Regions from separate parts of the Rhodopirellula halodulae genome, predicted to be linked through region 1. Evidence: riboswitches for the same ligand, from Rfam matches in the RefSeq annotation. Region 1 holds a riboswitch; the other holds the start of a gene.

Region 1 (3,415 bases):
TTGGCGAGACTGCTTGCATCATCTGTCGGTCCAATGATGCTTGGCTCACTGACCACGATGAATGGCACAACAACGCGGGCAGCCGAAGACCCACGTGACCTGTACGTGGACGACTCGATTGACCAATCCGTGCGCCGGGGCGTGCAGTTTCTTCTTCGGTTGCAAAAGGCCGACGGCTCGATCGCAGACCGCGGAAACTCAACCGCCATGACGTCTTTGGTCATCATGGCTCTGGCCTCCATCGGCACAATCCCAGAGCCCAGGACCGCTGAAGGCCGAGCCATGAGCAGGGCCATCGAATTTGTGTTGCAACCCAGGAATCAAACGAAGGGTTATTTTGGACACCATGATGGATCCCGAATGTATGGGCATGGCATCACCACGCTCATGCTGACCGAGATCCTTGGCATGGGAGCCACAATTGATCAAAACGAACGAATTCATCAAGCACTGGTTCAAGCGATTCAGGTCATTCTGAAGTCTCAAGCGGTTCGCAAACCGCAACGTCTGCAAGGCGGGTGGCGTTACAAACCCGATTCCCGTGATTCAGATTTGTCGGTCTCGGTTTGGCAAGTCATGGCATTGCGATCGGCTAAGAATGACGGACTGGATGTTCCCGCCGAGGCCATTGAATTTGCGGTGGAATACCTGGAAGAGTCCTACACATCGCCTCTTGATGAGAACGGGCAACCGCGAGAAAAGGTCAGCGGTTTTGCCTACACACCCGGCACGCATCATCCAGCCTTCACCATGACCGCCGCTGGTCTGCTCGCCATGCAAACCTGCGGACGGTACGACTCGCCATTGGTTGCGGGGGCGGCGGCGTGGTTGCTGGAACATCCGCCTCGCACCAACGAACGCTTCTTCTTCTATGGCATGTACTACTACGCCCAGGGGATGCACCAGGTCGGTGGCGAGGCCGCTGAAACGGCGGCGAAATTGGTTCCCGAACTGCTGCTGCGTCTGCAATCCGACAACGGATCTTGGGCCAGCCATCAGGGCGAGGAAAGAAACGTCGGCTTGGCGTACGCGACCGCTCTGTCGATTTTGAGTCTCAGCGTTCGCTATCACTACCTACCGATTTACCAGCGGTGAACGAATCGCCCAAAGTCCCCGGCCGGTCTTTTGGCATCATGAAACGCTTGCATTTCCGCAGTTCCAATTTTTCGGGTCGAAGGAATTGGATTGACAACCCGAAGGCGGCTGGGAATACTACCGCCAACGTTACGTGGTGCCAGTCTGTCGAAGCTGACAGTCTGGAAACAGGGAACTTCGGTGCGATTCCGAGACGGCCCGGCCGCTGTATCCGACATGAAGTTGATTCAACTTCAGCAGCTATCCTTCCTCTTGTGCCATTGTCATTGATCGGAGTTTTCCGTGACGGACGAGAAGGCGAAGGTTGCAGTTTTTGTCGGGAGTCAGAAGACCTACCACGCAACGGACGCTAAGTGACCTTCTTGGGCGAGGTCGGCGTCGAAGCGAAACGGACTTTCGCTTTGCCATTTTCATCCACTTCGGTTTGGATTGTTCAACGAGGTTGATAGCATCAACATCGTCGGGCGAGCAGACCGCATCGACTGCATGGCATCGTGCTCCTTCCCGCGTTCCAACAAAACCCCGCTCGAACTGCGCAAACAGGTTTCACCTTGGTGGAGCTGTTGGTTGTGATCGCCATCATTGGCGTATTGGTCGGTTTGTTGTTGCCAGCGGTGCAAGCCGCCCGTGAAGCCATGCGACGAGCCAGTTGCCAAAACAACTTGCACCAAATCGGATTGGCACTGCAGAACTACCACTCGGCCTATCGACACTTTCCACCGGGCGCAATTGAGGTCCGACCGCAATTTCCCAATGGGAAACAGCATGCTTGGTCGGCGTTCGTGTTGCCTTTCTTGGAGCAAGCATCCCTTGCCGAACAGATCGATTTTGGTCTGCCATTCGATGCCCCCGAAAACGAGGAGGCAGCCTCGACCGTGCTTCCTGGTTTTCTCTGCCCAACCACTCCACGTTCCGAGGGCACGATTCAGGGAAGGGGTGCTTCGGACTACGGCGGCATCTATGGCCAACGGATCACCGGTCGCAACGATCCGCCCAACGGCATGATGCTTCACGATCGAGCATTGGCCTTTCGGGATGTGTTGGATGGCAGTTCGCACACAGTGATTGTGTCAGAAGACGCCGCCTTTCCCGATGGGCAATGGATCAACGGTCGCAATCTTTTCGACCAAGCTTTTAGCATCAACCAAGCCCCCGCATTTGAGAACGACATGCGTAGTTTCCATGTTGGCGGAGTGATGGTTTTGAAAGTGGATGGATCTGTCTCGTTTTTGACCGAGCAACTTGACTTGGAAATCCTGGCTGCTCTTTGCACCCGTGCGGGCCACGACAACGCCAATCTGTAAGACACACCCAACGATTCACCACCCTTGAGAACTCCCGTGTTTTTTCGAAACTTCACCCGCACCGCCCGACGCCAACAACTTCGCCTGGCGTTGGAATCGCTGGAAAACCGTCGTCTCCTCGCGGCAGGTCCGTACGCTCCCGCCGCCGGACAAGAAGGATCGACCGCGATTGATCGTGAATCACCGGCAATCGTGGGCTGGGCGACAGGCGTTTCGGACTACTCGCCCGGAGCCGAAGTCAGCGACACTTGGCAAGACAGCTCACAGGCTCTCGGTCCCGCGGAGGGACTTTCGGGAAGCATTGTATCGTTGGGTCGAAACGGAACGTTGACACTCACATTCGACGAGCCCATTCGAGACGGCCTGGGCTTCGACTTTGCTGTGTTTGAAAACTCCTTCTCGGATACCTTTCTTGAACTGGGCTTTGTGGAGGTTTCTTCGGACGGCACAAATTTTGTACGATTCGAAAGCGATTCGCGAACCGATGCTGCGGTCGGTGCCTTTGGCTCCTTGGACGCGACGAACCTAAACAACTTGGCGGGCAAATACCGCGGTGGTTTCGGAACTCCCTTCGACCTGGAAGAACTGCGCGGCAGTGCCGGCTTGGATGTCACCGCCATCACGCATGTTCGGTTAGTTGATATTTTTGGCGACGGCACTGTCACAGATGGGCAGGGCGATCCGATCTATGACCCGACACCGACAGTCGGCAGTGCGGGATTGGACGTTGATGGCGTCGCCGTGCTGCACGCGAAAGAGACGGGGTTGGCAACGGTTGGCTTTGAAACGATCGGCGCACAACTGTCCGGTGATTTCTCGAATCGCAACGACAACGGTTTCGCGGAAGACGAACTGTTGCTCAACAACGACTTCGATCCGCTGTATGGAAGCTGGCAGGCTTTTGCCATTTCAAAAGCAACCGATAACACCACGGCTGGTTTCATGAACCAGTACAGTGCGTTCACGGGCGAAGGACACCAAGCATCCGACACGTATGCCGTTGGGTTCTACTCAGA
Region 2 (3,415 bases), on a different contig from region 1:
TCCTTTGCGTTTGCCGCCCTGGTTCACCGCCACCGCCGCGTCGTTCACGACTTTCAGAAACGGAATCACGCCTTGGCTGGTTCCGTTGGTGCCTTGGATCAAGGCACCGGTGGCACGCACGTTGGTCCAGTCGTTCCCCAGACCGCCCGCCCACTTCGAAAGCATCGCGTTGTCAGAAAAACTTTTGAAGATATGCGCCAGATCATCCTGCACGGTGGTCAGGTAGCAACTGCTGAGTTGTGGATGGCAGGTTCCTGAATTGAACAGCGTCGGCGTGGCACTGGTGAAGCGGAACGTCGACAGCAGTACATAAAACTTGATCGCACGTTCATCCCGTTGGTTTGGTTCTTCCGCCAAAGCCAGGCCCATCGCCACTCGCATCCAAAACATTTGTGGCGTTTCAATTCGCCGGCCGTCGAGATGCAGCAGGTAGCGATCGTAGAGCGTCTGCACGCCCAGATATCGGAACGCCTGATCGCGCTGCGGCACCATCGCATTCGATAAACGATCCAAATCAAACGACTTCAACTCTTCCGAAATTCGCTTGGCCCGGATTCCTTCGATCAAGTTCAATTCGAAGCGACTGCGGTACAGAGATTCGAAATCGGGATCAACCTGTGTCACCCCCAACGTTTCTCGGTAGAGCACCGCTCGTTGCAAAGCCGCCGCCAGCCGATCGTACGCCGGGTCGCGTTCGATACGACTGCGTGCGGACAGCACCAACAACTTCGCAATGTCACGGGGCGTCATCGCGTCAAACGCGCCTCGCACGACTTCGTCGACCAGATCCTCCACATCGATTTCGTCCGTGTTGGCCTCGGGGATGGCTCGCAAGAAACGCAACAAGCGACCGCGTTGAAAAGGAATGCGAATTCCCGGTTCGATCTCCACATTCAACCGCGAATCATTGTCCGTGTGGGACGCGGGCAGATCATCCAGTTCGTTGCTCGTCATCCGCACGGCACGTTGGCGGGCGTGCTCGGTCCGGTAGAGGATGTAACGACGCGAAACGCGGAAGTGCGAGCGTTCCATCAACCCGATCTCGACACGGTCTTGGATCTCCTCAACGCTCAACGTTTGGCCGGCGTGCGTGGACGTTGCCTGGATCACGCACGCGATGATGTGGTCGATTTCGGATGCGACGTGATCTTCGGTGATTGTTTCGCCCGAGTGCTGGGCTTCCGCTTCAAATGCCTTACGCAGTGCATTTGCGATTCGTTGTGGGTCAAACGGGACGATGCGACCATCACGTTTGGTGACTCGGATGGTCGAGACAGCGGCTGATTGCATTTCAAAGATCCTTTCTGAAGCATGCCGTGGTCTCACCCGCGGACATCTCACAGTCATCGTTTGCACGCAATCACTTCGATGTGCACCACCCCCGATGAAGATCGTCTCCTGCAGGACAAGTCAGATTGCCACTGCACCGCGGCAAAACAGGGTTCGGCGATTCAGTGAAGACGGATTTCTTCTGTTGTTCCGAGCGTCTCCTCTTTTTCAAAGCGTCATTCGACGCGCAATGGAAGAGACGCAGGAAACGTAAACGAAGGGGCGTTGAGCAACGCAGTGAAAGCACGCCAAGGTTGATATCCGACGCACGTCGATGGTTGCCATCGATCCAACGTCGCAACGATCGCCTCAATCCAGGAAGGCACAAAACCGTCTCGATCAAGGTAGGTCTTCTGACTCACCACCCTCATTGATTCCATCGCCTTCTCACCCGCCGATACAGCGAGCAATGACGTAAAACAGAAAGGAATTCAATCGCGATCGGTTAGGATCGCAGGCGGCACACAGCGGCCGGACCGTCCCGGAATTTCACCGGAGTTCCCTGTTCCTCGTCATCGTTTGCTTGCAATGACGAGCACCTTGAACGGCCGCGAATATACCGATGCATGATGACGTGTCAACTTGGTTGGCTTCCCTTGACGACATCGCCTTGTGATCTAACCTACGGGTGAATTGCAGTGGGAATCGCGATGAGCGGACATCGCGAACTCGATGCAATCCAACTCTGTTCAGTTGAACTTCATGCGAGCGTTACGATGGCTCGGCATTGAGATCGTTGAAACCAGTTTCACTGATAAATTGGTTTCGACCATCGGTGCCACTTGCGCAATTTTGTGCGTGATTTGGATCACGCAGTGGAACGTACCGGCAATCGCTGCTGCCGGAGTGGTTGCATCCATGGGTGCGAGTGCGGTGCTGCTGTACGCGGTTCCCCATGGCCCACTCTCACAACCCTGGCCCGTGCTGGCGGGACACACGTTGTCGGCCATGATCGGTGTCACTTGCCAACAATGGATCTCACATCCGAGTCTGGCGACCGCGGCCGCCGTCGGGTTGGCGATCGGCCTGATGATCCAGTGTCGCTGCATTCATCCGCCCGGTGGCGCGACCGCGTTCACCGCGGTGATGGGTGGCACCGCGATCCACGAATTGGGATATGCCTACGTCATCTATCCCGTTTTCTTGAATGCGTTGGTGATGGCATCCGTCGCAGTTCTCATCAACGCGCCGTTCGCGTGGCGTCGCTACCCGGCAGCATGGCGAATCGATCGTAAAGAAAACGTCAACCTGCAACAACGCGAATTGTCGCTGGATCACGAACGCGTCTTGTCCGCCATTCGCTCCCTCGACACGTTTGTCGATATCAGCGAAGACGACCTGACGCAGTTAGTCCAAACGTTGAACGAATCGATGCCGTCCAACCAGTCACCGAGCGAGCCAACTCCCGCAACGGTGAGGCTACGCCAATCCGAGTCTCGATGGCAACAATCGGACGAAAGCGATTCATCGATCTCGGTTCCCAGTGAGTCTCACCCGCGGTCAAGCTAGCATCGCGCCTATAACTCCGTGGTTTGCCGGAATTCGTTCGCGTCGATGCCATGTCGTTTCAGCAATTTGTTCATGCCTTGGCGTGACAACCCGGCTTGTCGAGCTGCACTGGCAATCACCCCGCGATGTTTTGACAACAATGTTTTGAGGTAGGTTCGATCCGCTGTGTCCAACGCTTCGTCTCGCGAAACCTCCGCCAATTCGGCAACGGACAGGCTTTCCGAAACAGACGGCTCTCTGAGCGGTCGCGGCAAATCGTGTGGTTCAATGACATTGCTTTGTGCCAACGCGATCGATCGCTCCACCACGTTCCTCAATTCGCGAATATTTCCTGGCCATCGATAGTGGTGGAAACACTGAACCGTCGACTCCGCGAATGATTGCACGTTCGAACCCTTCGGGCGGAGCAGTTTTAGGAAGTGATTTGCTAGCAGCGTGATGTCATCGCCTCGTTCGCGAAGCGGTGGCAACTCCAGGTGAATCACCGCCAAACGATAATAGAGGTCGCGTCGGAACTGTCCGCTATCCACTTCCGCGTGAATGTCACGGTTGGTCGCGCACACGAATCGAGTGTCCA

Evidence for each region. Region 1 has a riboswitch for cobalamin ahead of LOC70_RS18645 (DUF1559 family PulG-like putative transporter). Riboswitches for the same ligand answer to the same signal wherever they lie in the genome.
Region 2: linked by a shared signal. The riboswitch ahead of LOC70_RS22940 (ribonucleoside-diphosphate reductase subunit alpha) and the one ahead of LOC70_RS18645 (DUF1559 family PulG-like putative transporter) in region 1 are both predicted to bind cobalamin.

The regions. Positions count from the first base shown of each region.
Region 1 covers NZ_JAJKFV010000029.1:1,576,743-1,580,157, reverse strand. Annotated here, with positions in the region: gene LOC70_RS18650 (prenyltransferase/squalene oxidase repeat-containing protein) at 34-1,095, shown strand; cobalamin riboswitch at 1,213-1,449, shown strand; gene LOC70_RS18645 (DUF1559 family PulG-like putative transporter) at 1,590-2,399, shown strand; gene LOC70_RS18640 (DUF4465 domain-containing protein) at 2,436-3,415, shown strand, end outside.
Region 2 covers NZ_JAJKFV010000030.1:231,422-234,836, reverse strand. Annotated here, with positions in the region: gene LOC70_RS22940 (ribonucleoside-diphosphate reductase subunit alpha) at 1-1,347, opposite strand, end outside; cobalamin riboswitch at 1,656-1,887, opposite strand; gene LOC70_RS22935 (HPP family protein) at 2,002-2,838, shown strand; gene LOC70_RS22930 (sigma-54-dependent transcriptional regulator) at 2,847-3,415, opposite strand, start outside.